DNA from 3 places in the Microbulbifer variabilis genome. Region 2 is predicted to be linked to each of the others. Evidence: predicted binding sites of a transcription regulator. Region 2 holds the regulator's gene; each other region holds the start of a gene.

Region 1 (5,071 bases), 1.9 Mb from region 2:
GTGCTCGAAGACCAAAGTGGTAAATTCACGCCAGGAACTGAACTCTTAGTCACAGGTTATGATTTAGGCATGAATACCCCAGGCGGCTTGGCGGAGGTTACTGCTGTTCCCTCTGAGTGGGCTCTACCGCTTCCAGAGGGGCTCAGCGCCAGGGAATCTATGGCGCTTGGTACTGCTGGGTTAACCGCAGCCCTCTGTGTGGACCGGCTATTGGAGGCTGGAGCCATGCCAGAAGATGGTGAAGTATTGGTCAGCGGTGCTACTGGCGGAGTCGGCTCAATTGCGGTGGCGCTGCTGGCAAAGTTGGGCTTTCGAGTAGCTGCGGTGACCGGGAAACTTGAAGCGGCAGACTTTCTCGCTGAATTGGGTGCTTGGAAGGTACTTGACCGAGATACTTTAGCGCCATTTGCCAACAAGGCCATGGCTAAACCCTTATGGGCTTGGGCTGTAGATACAGTAGGCGGTGAAACCCTTTTTAATGTGGTTAAATCCCTAGCATACGGTGGTGGTGTAGCGGCATGTGGTATGGCTTCGGGCGCACAGTTTCATGCAAATGTATTCCCTTTTATTTTGCGAGGTATCAGTCTGCTGGGTGTTGATAGTGTAGAGCTGCCAGTAGAAAAGAAAGCTGCGGTTTGGCAAAAGCTAGCTGGCCCATGGTATATCGGCGATAAGCTAAAACTTATTGCGGAAGATATATCACTTGAACAGGCACCGGAATTTCTGGCACGGTTACACCGAGGCCATGGCATCGGCCGCTATGTCGTTAATATGGCACTTTAGATTTCTTGAGTATTTCAGAGTTTATTTGGAGAAAAAATTACAGCTGAACAGGCGATTGACAGTCATCTGCCTCTTTATATAAGTAATGGTGTTTGTCTGTGCCTGTGCTTTTCAATAGCCTTATAGCCAGTAGCGTGATTTATAGCCTGTTTCTGTTGGAAGATGACAGTGTCTCAAGGTAACGAAAAGTCCCTGATTCCGGTGCAGAACAGCGCGTTAGTGCTCTCGGGTGGTGGCGCCCGTGCTGCTTATCAGGCCGGGGTTCTCAAAGCCCTAGCAGAAGTTGTGCCCGAAGATAACCCGCGCCCTTTTAAAATTATTTGCGGCACATCTGCTGGCGCTATGAATGCCATGATGCTGGCCGCTCACCCAGGTACATTTAAAGAAGCGATCGAGAGTATGTGCTCGGTGTGGATGAACCTGAGTGTGGAGCGGGTGTACCGCACTAGCTGGTTTAGCTTAATAAGTAATTTATTATCTATTAGCCGTTCGCTGTTTAATCAGGGTGTTGGGCGAGAAAAACCTCTTGCACTTCTCGATAATTTCCCCTTGCGTCAGCTTTTACTGGATGTAATTAATTTCGATAATATCCAAAAAAATATCGACGCAGGCCATCTACACGCAACTTGCATTAATGCGCTTTCATATAGTGAGGGCGAGTCGGTGAGCTTTTATCAAGCTGCGGATGGTGTGAGAGGTTGGCAGCGCTTTCGCCGGTTTGGAGTTTCCACCCGCTTGACGGTGGATCACCTGCTCGCCTCATCTGCAATCCCCGCAATTTTTCCTGCAGTAAAAATCGACGACATTTACTACTGCGATGGTGCAATTCGTCAAATGGCTCCCATCAGCCCGGCCTTACACCTTGGAGCTAAGCGTGTCTTTATCGTAGGTGTTTCCGATAACCGCTCTCCAGTTCACTGGGGTAGTCGGCGTAGCAATAATCAGGTCCATTCTCCTTCAATGGCCCAGATTACTGCTCAGTGGTTCAATGCTGCTTTTATTGATAGCTTGGAAGGGGATTTGGAACATTTGGATAGGGTTAATACCTTACTGGATTCTGTGGAAGAAGATAAATTTGCCGATCTCTCTCCTCTTCGGCCAGTAGAATCCGTGGTTATTGAACCATCGCAGAGTCTCGCCAGATTGGGAGGGAGAAAATTAAAGTATCTACCGCCGGCGTTGCGTTGGTTATTTCGCTCCACAGGTGCGACGCGGTCTGGAGGCGGAGTCTCCGCGGCAAGTTACTTGCTTTTTGAGCGGCCTTATATTGAGGAGTTGATTGAGCTTGGCTACCAGGATGCAATGTGGGAGAAAGATAAATTGCGCTATTTCTTGAGGCCTCAGCCCAAACTTGAGGTGGAGCGAAGAGGCCTCTTTGGTTCACGTAAAAAGAGTATCGAGGATCAGCTTGGGCAGGGAGATGTTTCGTCGTAATTTGGACTGCCTGCTAACGATTTGAATTAAGTGTGATTTCTATTTGGGAGATCTCGCTCGAACACAGTGTTTCTTGGTTTTCTAATTTTATTCCCTTTGCTTCAGTGGTTGAGTGCATCAGACCAGCCAAATGTCTGCAGAAGCTTCATGAACTTTCCTCGTGGTTCGGCCTGTAATACTAATAATTTTTGACTAGCTGGGTGCTGTAATTCTAATTTTACGGCATGTAGTAGCAGTCTCCCACAATTAAACTGCTGAGAAAAAAAATGGTTGTGGGAAGATTTTCCATATTTGGGGCAACCAATTAAGGGGTGGTGAATATGCTTGAAGTGTCTGCGGATTTGATGTCGGCGACCAGTTTTCAGCTGAATTTCTACCAGTGAATATCGGCTGGTGGGATAGCGATCCACCTCATAAGGTAGTTCTATGGTGGCGAGCCGCTGAAAGAGGGTGATGGCCTCCTGGCGGGGAAGCTCTGACTTGGGGCGTTTCCTCTGGTGTTTAAAGTCTGCTACCGGTGGGAGTGGGTAATCAATGGTCTCCTGTTCGGGGCAGTATCCGCGGCAAACAGCAAGATATTTCTTTAGGGAGCCCTTACCTTCCAGTTGATGTTGGAGCTGAGCGGCGACCGCACTGCTTTTGCCAAAAATAATAACTCCAGATGTAGGCTTATCTAGTCTGTGAACTGGGTATAAATGATAACCACTTAGATTGCGGAGGTGCTGCAGGAGGATACGTGTCTCGTGACGGTCTATCTCGGAGCGGTGAACGAGCCAGCCTTCAGGCTTATAAGCGGCAAGCAGGTGTTCGTCCTCATAGATAATCTCTGGTTCACAACTCATGGTTTGATCTGATACAGGCTCATATGTCGGCTGCTTAGTGTATTGCCGAAACGTAGTGATTGCATATAAAAAATGCCTCAGTTAATTGGTATTAATACCTGATAGTAACTTGCTGAGAAAAAATACTAAAAAGTAGTTTAAATTTAGGTTGACTTATTACGGCTAGGCAATAAAATTTGTCACATAGTTTGTTGTCGGCATGAGTTGCTTAAAGCTGGCATTTTTTATTAGTTATTTCTTGATTGACGTGGAACGCAGCCACGAAGGAGCCATGAAATGCGAAATGTGGATATTAACAACCTATTTTTTTGATCGCTTTTCATGTGCATCTGCTTGAAAAGTGATTGAGCTTTTCAAGCCAGAATTCTCTAGAGCCCTGGCATTTGCCGGGGCTTTTTTGTTTGGGGCTTTGGAGGGCTTTTAATGATTTATTGGATCAATCCAGGGACTCTATATGCCTGTAAAAATTGTGCTAAATAAAAATGCACAGCAAGGTAGTGTGCCGGTAAAAATATATACCGATGAAATCGAGCCGCAGGCCTTGCAGCAGCTAAAAAATATTGCTCAGTTACCAATCGTACACTCCCATGTTGCGGCAATGCCGGATGTACATTTAGGAAAAGGGGCAACCGTTGGTTCTGTGATCCCAACAGTAGATGCGGTAATCCCATCAGCGGTAGGGGTGGATATTGGCTGCGGAATGAATGCAGTGCGAACTTCGTTACATGCCCATCAGTTGCCTGACAACCTGAAAGCATTGCGGGAGGCCATTGAGGTGAAAGTACCCATTGGACAGGGTCGTCACAAGATGATCAGTGCCAGGGAATCTGCCTGCAAACTTTTAGCTCCCGGTGTGGATAGGTTGTTTGAAAAACATCCTGGGCTACTAAAAAGGCTGCATCAGCCACAGAAAACTTGGGTTACCCAGATGGGGACCCTGGGTGGCGGCAATCATTTTATTGAAATTTGTCTGGATGAAAATAATGCGGTTTGGGTGATGCTGCACTCAGGCAGTCGAGGTGTTGGCAATGCTATTGGACAGCACTTTATCCAGTTGGCTCGAAAGGATATGGCAGGACATATACGTAATCTGCCAGATAAAGATTTGGCTTACTTTTCCGAAGGTAACCACCATCTTGATGATTACATCGAGGCGGTAAGCTGGGCCCAGGAGTACGCTAGAGTTAATCGGGAAGAAATGATGAGGTTGGTTTTGAATTGTCTCAAAAATTTTCTGCCAAAATTTACGCTCACCAGTGAGGTAATCAATTGTCATCACAATTATGTAATGCGCGAACGCCATTTTGAGCAGGATATTTTTATTACCCGTAAAGGGGCGATCAGTGCGAAAAAAGATCAGCTGGGAATTATTCCAGGCTCAATGGGAGCCAAGTCCTATATTGTGCGTGGACGTGGTATTGCCGAATCATTCCACTCATGCGCTCATGGAGCTGGCCGCAAAATGAGTCGTAGCGCAGCGCGCCAGAGGTTTACCAGGCAGGATCTTGAAGAGCAGACTAGGGGTGTTCAATGCCGTAAAGATAAGGGAGTGATTGATGAAATTCCGGCGGCCTATAAAGATATAGATCAAGTTATGGATAATCAGTCAGACCTTGTCGAAGTGGAGCATACCCTGCGTCAGGTAATATGTATTAAGGGGTAGACTTCTAGTTTGTAGCAGTTTTGAAAAGGAGTTATTTGATGTGGCATAAGCCGGTTACTTGGCTGAGACTAGCAGGAAAATACCTTAGCTGTTGGCACTTAGCTGCCAAAATTTTCGACAAAGGAGAATGTATATGAAAAAAAATCCACCTAAGGGGAGTGGGAAATTTCGCAATTATATCGCGCGTAATCCACTTATGGGGAAGGGTGGTGCGCACGTTAAAGCAAAGTCAGGAAAACGTTTTTTAAATAAACAAAAAATGAGGAAGGAGGTGCGGGAGTGGAGGGGCTCCCGCGATACTTACTCTCTTGTAGTTGCAGTTCGTTTTATTTTGCCACTGACTCTTGCC
Region 2 (5,071 bases):
TTTATATGATTGCCGGGCTGGTGCAGGCCGACGCTGGCAGGGTGATGATCGACGATGAGGATATAACCCGGCTATCCATGCACGGACGCGCACGCAAAGGTATCGGTTATCTCCCCCAAGAAGCCTCTGTATTTCGCCGCTTGACGGTAAAAGACAATATCTTAGCAATCCTTGAAACCCGCAAGGACCTCTCAAGAGACGAGCGGCAACAACAGGCCCAAGCACTACTTGAGGAATTTAATATAACCCATATCGCGCAAAGCCTGGGTATGGCCCTCTCTGGTGGAGAACGACGCCGAGTTGAGATTGCCCGCGCTCTGGCCACCAACCCCGGCTTCGTCCTGTTGGACGAGCCCTTTGCTGGGGTAGACCCCATATCGGTGAACGATATCAAGGAGATCATCCGCCACCTGCGTGATCGCGATATTGGCGTACTAATCACAGACCATAATGTTCGCGAAACGCTGGATATCTGTGAGACCGCTTACATTGTCAGTGAAGGTCATATCATCGCTGCAGGCACGCCGGATGAGGTTCTCGCCAACCAACAGGTGCGCGAAGTTTATTTGGGACACGAATTCACTATTTGAGGCTAACCACCAATTTCTGTCCTTAAATTCTTCACTTATGACGGGAATAATCATAATTCTGGAAACATAGCACCAGCTATCACGCCAGGACCGGCACGCTTATTGCTTGTAATAGATTGAAGAGAGGGGTAGTCTGCGCCATCTTAGGACAATTTGATCGACACCCTGTCTTATCGGCCTGCGGCGCTCCACTATGAAGCAGTCTCTCCAGCTCAAGCTCGGCACACAGCTGACCATGACCCCCCAGTTGCAGCAAGCAATTCGCCTACTGCAACTCTCCACACTCGATCTGCAGCAGGAGGTCCAGGCAGCACTGGACAACAACCCAATGCTGGAAGCGGATAGCGAAGAGCAATCCGTCAAGGTGGATGAAAATCAGCCACAGTCTGAACAAACACCGGAAAACACAACACAGCCGGTAGAAGAGCGCGAACTGGCCGAGGGGGACTGGGACCAGGCAATTCCTGATGAGCTGCCCGTCGACTCGCGCTGGGATGATATCTACACCAATAACAGCGGCAGCCACGAGTTAGATTCCTCCAGCTATGAGCGTAACTCCACCTCCATCGGCCTTCAGGATCATCTACGCTGGCAGCTGAACTTGACCCCCTTATCTGAGCAGGATAAATGGATCGGTGAAAACTTAATTGATGGCATAGCCCCCAGCGGCCTCCTTGGTACTTCTGTGCAGGATGTCGCCACCTCTTTATCGATCGATGAAGATGAGGTGCTCGCGGTTCTGAAGGCTATTCAGCAGTTTGATCCCGCTGGCTGCGGGGCTCGGGATCTCAAAGAATGCCTGCAATTACAACTGCAGCAGTTGCCGCGAAATACCCCTTGGCTAAGCCAAGCGCAAAACATTATTGAGAAACACTTGGACTTACTTGGCAAAAGGGATTTTCGCCAGTTGAGTCGACGCACACGACTCACTGAAGCCCAGCTAGGCGAGGCCATTCGCCTAATCCAGACCTTAAACCCCAGTCCGGGAGAGAGCTATGGTGGGCAAGAGCCGGACTATGTAATTCCAGATATTGTCGTTTCCCGCAAAACCCTTCGCTGGCACGTAGAATTGAATGCAGAGATCACCCCAAAGATCCGTATCAATGACCACTACGCCTCCCTGGTCAAGCGTGCCGACAACTCCAGAGATAACAATTTTTTGCGGGATCACCTGCAAGAAGCACGCTGGTTTATGAAAAGCCTGCAGAGTCGCCACGAGACTTTACTGAAAGTAGCCAACTGTATTGTCGAAAAGCAGCAAGGTTTTTTTGAGGAAGGTCCGGAAGCCATGCGACCTATGGTGCTGGCAGATGTTGCTGAATCTATTGGCATGCATGAATCGACCATATCTAGGGTGACCACCCAGAAGTACATGCTCACGCCTCGCGGCGTGTTTGAGCTCAAGTATTTCTTTTCGAGCCACGTCAGCACAGACTCCGGTGAGGATGCCTCTTCAACTGCTATCCGTGCACTGATCCGCAAGCTGATTGACGCAGAGACCCCGCGCAAGCCGCTCTCAGATAACAAAATTACCCTAGAGCTCGATAAACAAGGTATTAAAGTAGCCCGCCGCACTGTGGCGAAATACCGCGAGTCAATGGGAATTCCCTCCTCCAGCGAGCGAAAACGCTTGGTCTGAAGGGGCCACTTGGGTTTCGACTCATGAGGTAGGCCAAGTCATAACCTGGCACAAATTACTACACCTTCGCAACCGAACTCCAAACTTTGAGTGTATCCTTCCATTCTGGGCCACTTCCTAGTAGGGTTGCGACCCGAAAGGAGGCTCGCCGTAATGTGATGCACCTGGTAAGGAGAAATCCATGCAGATCAATATTAGTGGTCACCACGTCGACGTTACCTCGCCAATGCGCAGCTACTGTGAGAACAAGCTGGAAAAGCTCTCAAGGCATTATGACAATATAACCAACGCGCAAGTCATCCTATCCATAGACAAGCTGATCCAGAAAGCCGAAGCCCGGGTACATATCAATGGTCACGACCTTTGCGCGGGTTCGGAAGACAAGGACATGTATGCGGCCATTGATTCGCTTACAGACAAGCTGGACCGCCAACTGAAAAAACACAAAGAGAAGTTGCAGAACCACCGCTGAACTATGACACTGGAAGCTTTACTCTCTCCCCGCCTCAGCCTTTGCCATCTGGCGGGGAGCAGCAAAAAGAAATTGCTGCTCAATATCGCCCAGGCTGTAGCCGAACAATATCCACAGCATGACTCTGACATCATATTCAACCAACTGATCGCGCGCGAGCGTCTAGGCTCCACAGGAATTGGCGAAGGTGTGGCTATCCCCCACTGCCGTCTTCCTGGATGTGAGCACCCCATTGGCGTACTTTGCACTACAGAACCCGCCATAGATTTCGACGCTATCGACCGACAGCCTGTCGATCTGCTCTTTGTCTTGCTGGTTCCTGAAGATTCGGAACAACAACATCTAGATACACTGGCAGAAATCGCTGCGCTCTTCTCTAACAGCCAGGTCCGGGACAAGTTGAGGCAGGCTGACACTAGCGACGCACTCTATGCCCTAGCTATAGACTCAGCCGCAGCAGCCTGATTCTAGCTTTGCGCTCATATCCTGGTAATCCGATTCCAGAGTCACGACTTATAAATTACCGCCAGGAATATAAACACCATTTAATCAACGATTAAATGGTATAAAGAGCTAAAAAGAGGGGGTCCCCATGCGCTTGATTATCATCAGCGGCCGCTCCGGCTCTGGTAAAAGCTCCGCACTTCAACTGCTCGAAGATGCGGGCTTTAACTGCATCGACAATCTGCCGATTAGCCTACTACCCGAACTCATCAAGCGGGCTGAGCAGCAAACGACTAAAGGGGACACCCCCCTTGCCCTGGGAATAGACGCTCGCAACCTCTGGCAGGATATCAAACAGGCCCCCCGTGTTATTGAAGCCCTGCGCAGTACCGGCGTAGAGTGTGATGTAATCTACCTGGACGCCCGCGAACCTGTACTGGTACAACGCTTCAGCGAGACCCGCCGCAAACACCCCCTGAGCAATGATTGCACCCACTTACTCGAAGCCTTGAAACAAGAAAGAGAGCTGCTAACACCCGTCTCAGCCATAGCGGATATGGTGATAGATACCAGTAGCCTCGGTTTGCACGAGTTACGGGAGCTGATTAGAAGCCGCGTGGTGGGCGGACATTCGGAAGGGATGGCAATACTTTTCCAGTCTTTCGGCTTTAAATATGGGGTGCCAGTGGATGCCGACCTGATGTTCGACTTACGCTGCTTACCAAATCCCTACTGGGAACCCAATCTTAGGAAAAAAACCGGGTTGGACCATGAAGTAGCCGAATTTTTACGCTCCCACCCCAAAACTAACAAGATGGAAGCAGATATCACCGGTTTCTTAGAGAACTGGCTACCCTCTTTCCAAGAGAGCAATCGCAGCTACACCTGTATCTCCATTGGCTGCACCGGAGGAAGACACCGCTCAGTTTATATGGTTGAACAACTGGCACGCACTTTTCTCCACAAATTTGGCAATATTCAAGTCCGTCACCGCGAGCAACAGAGATAGTCCATACAAATCCGCTACCTATGCAAAAACAGCGCCTCACCATCATTAACAAGCTCGGGCTGCACGCTCGCGCAGCCAGTAAGTTTGCCCAAACCTCTGCCCGCTTTTCCTCCAACATCAAAGTGCACTGTGGCGATAGATCGGTGGATGGCAAGAGTGTTATGGCACTTATGTTACTTGCCGCCGGGCAGGGCACAGAGTTGGAGCTGGAGGTTGAGGGCCGTGATGAGAGTGACGCACTCGGAGCTATCAGCACTCTCGTCTCAGAGCGCTTTGGAGAAGCCGAGTAATTTGCAAAGGCGAGCGGCTCTGGATAGAGTCCGCCATGGCGTAATAACGCCGCGACTTTCTTATGGTCTCTACTCCCTAAACACCGCTGAGCAGTAAGGATTTATCGTGTCCAGCCCACCCCAAGCCGAAATCAAGTTCCGCGCGCAAAACCAGCTCAGCGAGTTGTTCGCCGCCCTCGATAGTGGCACCGGGCAGGAAGTCCGGCGCATGCTCAAAACCCTGACCCCGCAGAGTATTGCGCAGCTATTGGAAAGCTCCCCCCCGCGTATTCGCCAGGTTCTGTGGAATCTGATCGATCGGGATGTCGAAGGTGAGGTACTGCAAGAGCTCACCGATGAAGTGCGCAGTCAAATCCTCGATACCATGGATACCGAGGAGATGGTGGAGATTATGGAGGGGCTGGATGCGGACGATATCGCGGATATCCTTCAGCAGCTCCCCGAACGCGTCGTCTCTGAAGTCCTCTCAGCAATGAGCGAAACCGACCGCCTGCGGGTGGAAAGCGTACTCGCTTACGATGAGAATACCGCTGGCGGCTTAATGGACACCGATACTATCTCGGTGCGCCCCAACTTAAGCTTGGATGTGGTGCTGCGCTACCTGCGCCGCCATGAGCAGCTGCCGGA
Region 3 (5,071 bases), 950 kb from region 2:
AATAGGCTCCTGGGAAAAGGTTGAGAATGATACCCTAATAACTAAGCACTATTATGATCCATCACTGGACACTGAAGAAAATGGAACTCTTCCTTATCTAGCCTCTTGTGAAGGACAATCTGAAGAATGTGTTTTATGGAGAGAGAGAGACACAGAGCTGCTAGACATCGATGAGAATTTTTATTATATCCGAGTGACTCAAAACGCTCTATTTTCCATCCCAGATTCCAGCAGGATAGACTACCGGGGCGGCTATATCGGCCGATTTAAAAAAACCGATATCGAAAATTAGTTTCATCAAATACTTTAAACTCGTTGAATCCCAGGACTTGTAACTATTGAGTTCTGGGATTTAGCCACAATCACTTTCAAATTAAAATCGGCAAGAATCTTGTACATTACCGACCTTATGATGATAAACAAGAATAGGAACCTTGAACTAAAACAACACGGATATTACGGGGCCACTACCAATTTGACCACCCCACTCTCACAAACCTCAAATCACTCGATAACAAAAGAGATCCCAAAACAACACTGCTGTCCCTCAAAATCATCGAGCCACTTACAAACGCTAAGGGTTTCCTCACCCTTGCTGGATTTCACCACATGCTCAAGTAAATAATCTGGCTTACCGGAATTAAAAACACGAATATCTGCCGCCTTCAGTGCTGAGGCATTTTCAGCCCAAACCAGCTGGTCATCGGTCTTTCCCACTACATCCTCACCAGCCAATTCACAAATTTTTCGATTTCCCCATAAATACTGCTCATCTCTACTTTTTACCCAGAACAGAAACGGCATACTATCGAGAACACTTAACTCATCAGCAGTCATAAACTTTCTCCAGGCTTCTACCAATACATTTAAGTGGAATAAATAAATATTGGTAGAGAAGCAAGAAAAAGTATGTACTTATTCAGCGATTAAGATTTAAAAGAAATATCCGCTTAATTATTTATAAAGCTATTCCTTAAGTTAAGCGCTGAGCAATTCTTAACTTCCATTAATTTCCAACTCCTTTAACTTCCTCGTCAGAGTATTGCGCCCCCAACCCAGTAGGTCCGCAGCATCCCGCTTGCGTCCAGCGGTGTGCTTTAGGGCGATTTCTATCAGGGCCTTCTCGAAGGCCGGTACGGCCTCACTGAGAATTTCCTTGCGCCCGGCGCTCAGTGCCTGATCGGCCCAGATACGCAGGGCTTTTTGCCAGTCCAATGGCGTTTCGGTTTCATTACCCTGCTGATGCAATTCCTGCGGAAGGTCTTCAATATGCACTTCACGGCCGGAGGCCATCACGGTAATCCAGCGACAGGTATTTTCCAGCTGGCGCACATTACCTGGCCAGTCGAGACCGGAGAGGTATTCCTCCGCATCTTTGCTGAGAATTTTCGGCTCTACGCCGAGATCGGCGGCGGCGGCATTAAAGAAGTGACGTACCAACCGTGGAATATCCTCGCGCCTGTCCGCTAGGCGCGGGATATGAATCCGAATCACATTCAGGCGATGGAACAAATCCTCGCGGAATTTATGCTCGCGCACCAACTCCTCCAGGTTTTGGTGAGTGGCGGCGATAATACGCACATCCACTTTTACCGGTGTATGGCCGCCTACTCGATAAAATTCACCATCTGCCAGCACACGCAACAAACGTGTCTGTGTATCCGCTGGCATATCGCCAATTTCATCCAAAAACAGGGTGCCGCTGTTGGCTTGCTCGAAACGACCCGCCCGCTGAGCGCTGGCGCCGGTAAAGGCGCCCTTCTCGTGTCCGAATAGTTCCGACTCCATCAGGTCTTTGGGAATCGCGGCCATATTGAGGGCAATAAACGGCTTGTTACGGCGCGGGCTGTGATTGTGCAGGGCCTGGGCCACCAGCTCCTTACCGGTTCCAGATTCACCGTTGATTAACACGGTAATATTGGAATGCGAAAGGCGCCCAATAGCACGAAATACTTCCTGCATGGCCGGCGCTTCGCCGATAATTTCTTTGTTGCTTGCGCCATTATCCGGCTCCGCACGCTCTTCCTGGGCTTGCTCCTTGGCGTGCGCCAGCGCGCGACGGGTAACCGCTACCGCTTCATCGATATCGAACGGTTTGGGTAAATATTCAAAGGCCCCACCCTGATAGGCAGCCACGGCGCTGTCGAGATCCGAATGCGCGGTCATGATAATAATCGGCAGGCCCGGCCGTTCCGCCTGGAATCTCTCCAGTAATTTGAAGCCATCGGAGCCCGGCATGCGGATATCACTGATCACCACATCCGGGGAGTCACTGTAAAAATCATCCAGTGCGCGATCACCACTCTCGTAGCACTGGGTCTCAATCCCCTCCCGTGACAGCGCTCGCTCCAGTACCCAGCGGATTGATCGGTCGTCGTCAATAATCCAAACGCGATTGCTCATTCTCTAGGTTCCTGTATTGGCTGATTCGGTAACAAGTGGCAGATAAATCTGGAATACACTGCGGCCTGGTCGGCTGTCGCATTTAATTAAGCCACGGTGTTGGTTGATAATGTTTTGCGAGATAGACAACCCCAGTCCCGAGCCTTCGGCGCGCCCGGAAATCATCGGGAAAAAAATACGCTCGCGGATCTCCTCGGCAATACCGGGGCCGTTGTCTTCTATTTCGATACGGCAAACCAGCGGGCAGTGGCGCCGACCAATCGTGAACTGGCGCTGTACCCGCGTACGCAGCACCATTTCGCCATTAGTGAGACCAATACTTTCATCGATGGCCTGCATGGCATTGCGGGCGATATTCAACAAGGCCTGGATCAACTGTTCGGGGTCTGCCGGCACATCGGGGATAGAGGGGTCGTAATCCCGGCGAATCAGTAGTTCACCCCCACATTCGGCCTCGACCAGTTGTGCCACCCGCTCTAGGATCTCGTGCACATTGCTGGGCACCAGTTGTACTGGCTGGCGGGGCCCCAGTAGTCGATCGACCAGATTACGCAGGCGATCCACCTCTTCGATAATGATCTGGGTGTACTCTTCCAGGGAGGCGTCAGGCAGTTCGCGCTGCAGTAACTGTGCGGCACCGCGAATCCCTCCGAGGGGGTTCTTTACCTCATGAGCCATACCCCGCACCAAATTGCGTGCGGTCTCCTGGGTACTGAGCAACGCATCCTCGCGAGCAATGCGTAGCAAACGATCCATCGGCTGCACTTCCACCAGCAATACCCCCAGCTCCGGTACGGGGCTGACAGAGTAATCTACGGTGCGCGTTTTTAGGTTGTGCAAGCGCCAGCGGGCGCGCCGCACCGTGAATTTTTCCCCTGTGAGGAGCGCGTTGTGCAGTGCTTTTAGTGCGGCGTTAGATTCCCTCACCACCTCCTGCAGAGGCATACCCTCAACCCTTGCATTGGAGGCAGCCAACAGATCCTCGGCGGCATTATTCAGGTAGCAAAGCGATAACTGGTCATCCAGTACCAGTACCGCTGAAGTTAGGCTGTCTAGTAGCTGACGCAACTGGCGATCATTGAGCATTCAATCGTTTCCGCTTTTCATCGAGGGGCCGGGACAATCTCCTATGCCCGGCGCGATAACCCCTTGTATCTAGCCAGTGCAAAAAGCAAACCAAAATGGCGCACGGAATTATTGGGAGGCACTGCCCAACCCACTCAGTCTTAGGGGTTTTAAACGATTCAGCTGACACATGCACCGAAGCACTTGAGATGGCTTACCCCTGTTCGCACCATTTTAGTGCGCAGAACAAAATTCAACCAGCAAGGATAAAAACGGCGACCCCCACCAAAAAAAAAGTTATCGGTGAGGGCGTTGAGGGCGGGGCAAATTTAGGGGCTGGGCTGGGCTTGGGGGATACCCGGCCCAACCGGAGCCCTGGGGGCTTGCGGTGCACGCGGTGCCGAGTTGTCAGGCAATCTACCACCCGGACGTTTCACATAGAGAGTAACCACCTGAGATTGTGCCAATACCTGGCCCTTGGAGTCGGTGAGTACCGCCTGCACAGTATGAGTGCCGCGCTCGAGCAGGGAGATATCCAGGCCCGCTCCAGAAGAGCTGCCCTGCCAGGGTTTGCCATCTACCACCGCAAAGAAACTCGCCCCCTCTGGATACACCGGCTGCACGTCTACCTGTAGTGGAATAAAGCGCTGTCCCGGCGGGATGGTGGCGCCATCCAGGGGACTCACTATCTGGATAGAAACCGGGCCTGTATAGCCCTCCTTGCCGGTGTCAGTCTCATCTTTTGGAGACAATTTACGAGTTGGCAGGGTTCGCGGCAGGGCAATGGGTTGAACATTAATGGGAGCCAATTGCACCTCCTGCGCCTGCCCATTGGGTGGTGGCGTATCGCTGAAAGTCACCTGACCATCGGGGCCGACGACCTTGTAAATAGTACTGGAGGTATTCCCACCATCGGTGCCGGCAAAGGCCACCAGGGGAACAGCAAGGAAAAGGGCCTGAAGCAGTTTCATATTTTCCATCACTCACTCAGCCGCGAAGCGGTAGTCCTTATCTCAGCCCAATACGCGGGCCGCAGTCTCAAAGGGGAGGGCTTTTGGGTCCAAGAGATACAAAATCGACCATAGACGGCAAAAGCAACCAACCCAATCAGTTTACCTCCAATAAAAAAGCCCGCACCAGTAGGGTGCGGGCTTTTCGAGAACGACTCGACGGCATCGGCGTGATGCCGCTCGCCATTACACGGAGTAGTACATATCAAACTCGACCGGGTGCGTGGTCATGTTCAAGCGCTCTACTTCTTCGCGCTTCAGGTCGATGTAGGCATCGATGGCGTCGTCGGTGAATACACCGCCTTCGGTGAGGAAGGCACGATCCTGATCCAGAGCATCCAGGGCGCCTTCCAGGCTCGCCGCAACGGTCGGGTACTCGGCCAACTCTTCCGGAGGCAGATCGTAGAGATCCTTGTCGGCGGCATCGCCGGGGTGGATCTTGTTCTTGATACCGTCCAGGCCCGCCATCAACAGCGCAGCAAACGCCAGATAAGGGTTGGCGGTCGGATCCGGGAAGCGGGTCTCGATACGCTTGCCCTTAGGAGAGGTCACGTAAGGGATACGGATAGACGCAGAGCGATTGCGCGCGGAGT

What was found. The regulator sigma-54, encoded in region 2, starts transcription at its own class of promoters, with help from an activator protein. The targets are predictions, from matches to a motif close to TGGCACANNNNTTGCNNT.
Region 1: a site for sigma-54 is predicted at 3,237-3,254, ahead of MJO52_RS07910 (RtcB family protein). Genes of this name have one in related genera too.
Region 3: a site for sigma-54 is predicted at 3,565-3,582, ahead of glnL (nitrogen regulation protein NR(II)). Genes of this name have one in related genera too.

The regions. Positions count from the first base shown of each region.
Region 1 covers NZ_CP092418.1:1,749,553-1,754,623, forward strand. Annotated here, with positions in the region: gene MJO52_RS07895 (YhdH/YhfP family quinone oxidoreductase) at 1-783, shown strand, start outside; gene MJO52_RS07900 (patatin-like phospholipase family protein) at 952-2,217, shown strand; gene MJO52_RS07905 (pseudouridine synthase) at 2,319-3,059, opposite strand; gene MJO52_RS07910 (RtcB family protein) at 3,514-4,722, shown strand; gene MJO52_RS07915 (hypothetical protein) at 4,856-5,071, shown strand, end outside.
Region 2 covers NZ_CP092418.1:3,631,793-3,636,863, forward strand. Annotated here, with positions in the region: gene lptB (LPS export ABC transporter ATP-binding protein) at 1-590, shown strand, start outside; gene MJO52_RS16140 (RNA polymerase factor sigma-54) at 784-2,229, shown strand; gene hpf (ribosome hibernation-promoting factor, HPF/YfiA family) at 2,411-2,701, shown strand; gene ptsN (PTS IIA-like nitrogen regulatory protein PtsN) at 2,705-3,166, shown strand; gene rapZ (RNase adapter RapZ) at 3,294-4,154, shown strand; gene MJO52_RS16160 (HPr family phosphocarrier protein) at 4,175-4,444, shown strand; gene mgtE (magnesium transporter) at 4,551-5,071, shown strand, end outside.
Region 3 covers NZ_CP092418.1:4,582,292-4,587,362, forward strand. Annotated here, with positions in the region: gene MJO52_RS20020 (hypothetical protein) at 1-292, shown strand, start outside; gene MJO52_RS20025 (PAS domain-containing protein) at 505-837, opposite strand; gene ntrC (nitrogen regulation protein NR(I)) at 997-2,403, opposite strand; gene glnL (nitrogen regulation protein NR(II)) at 2,407-3,489, opposite strand; gene MJO52_RS20040 (DUF4124 domain-containing protein) at 3,798-4,439, opposite strand; gene glnA (glutamate--ammonia ligase) at 4,665-5,071, opposite strand, start outside.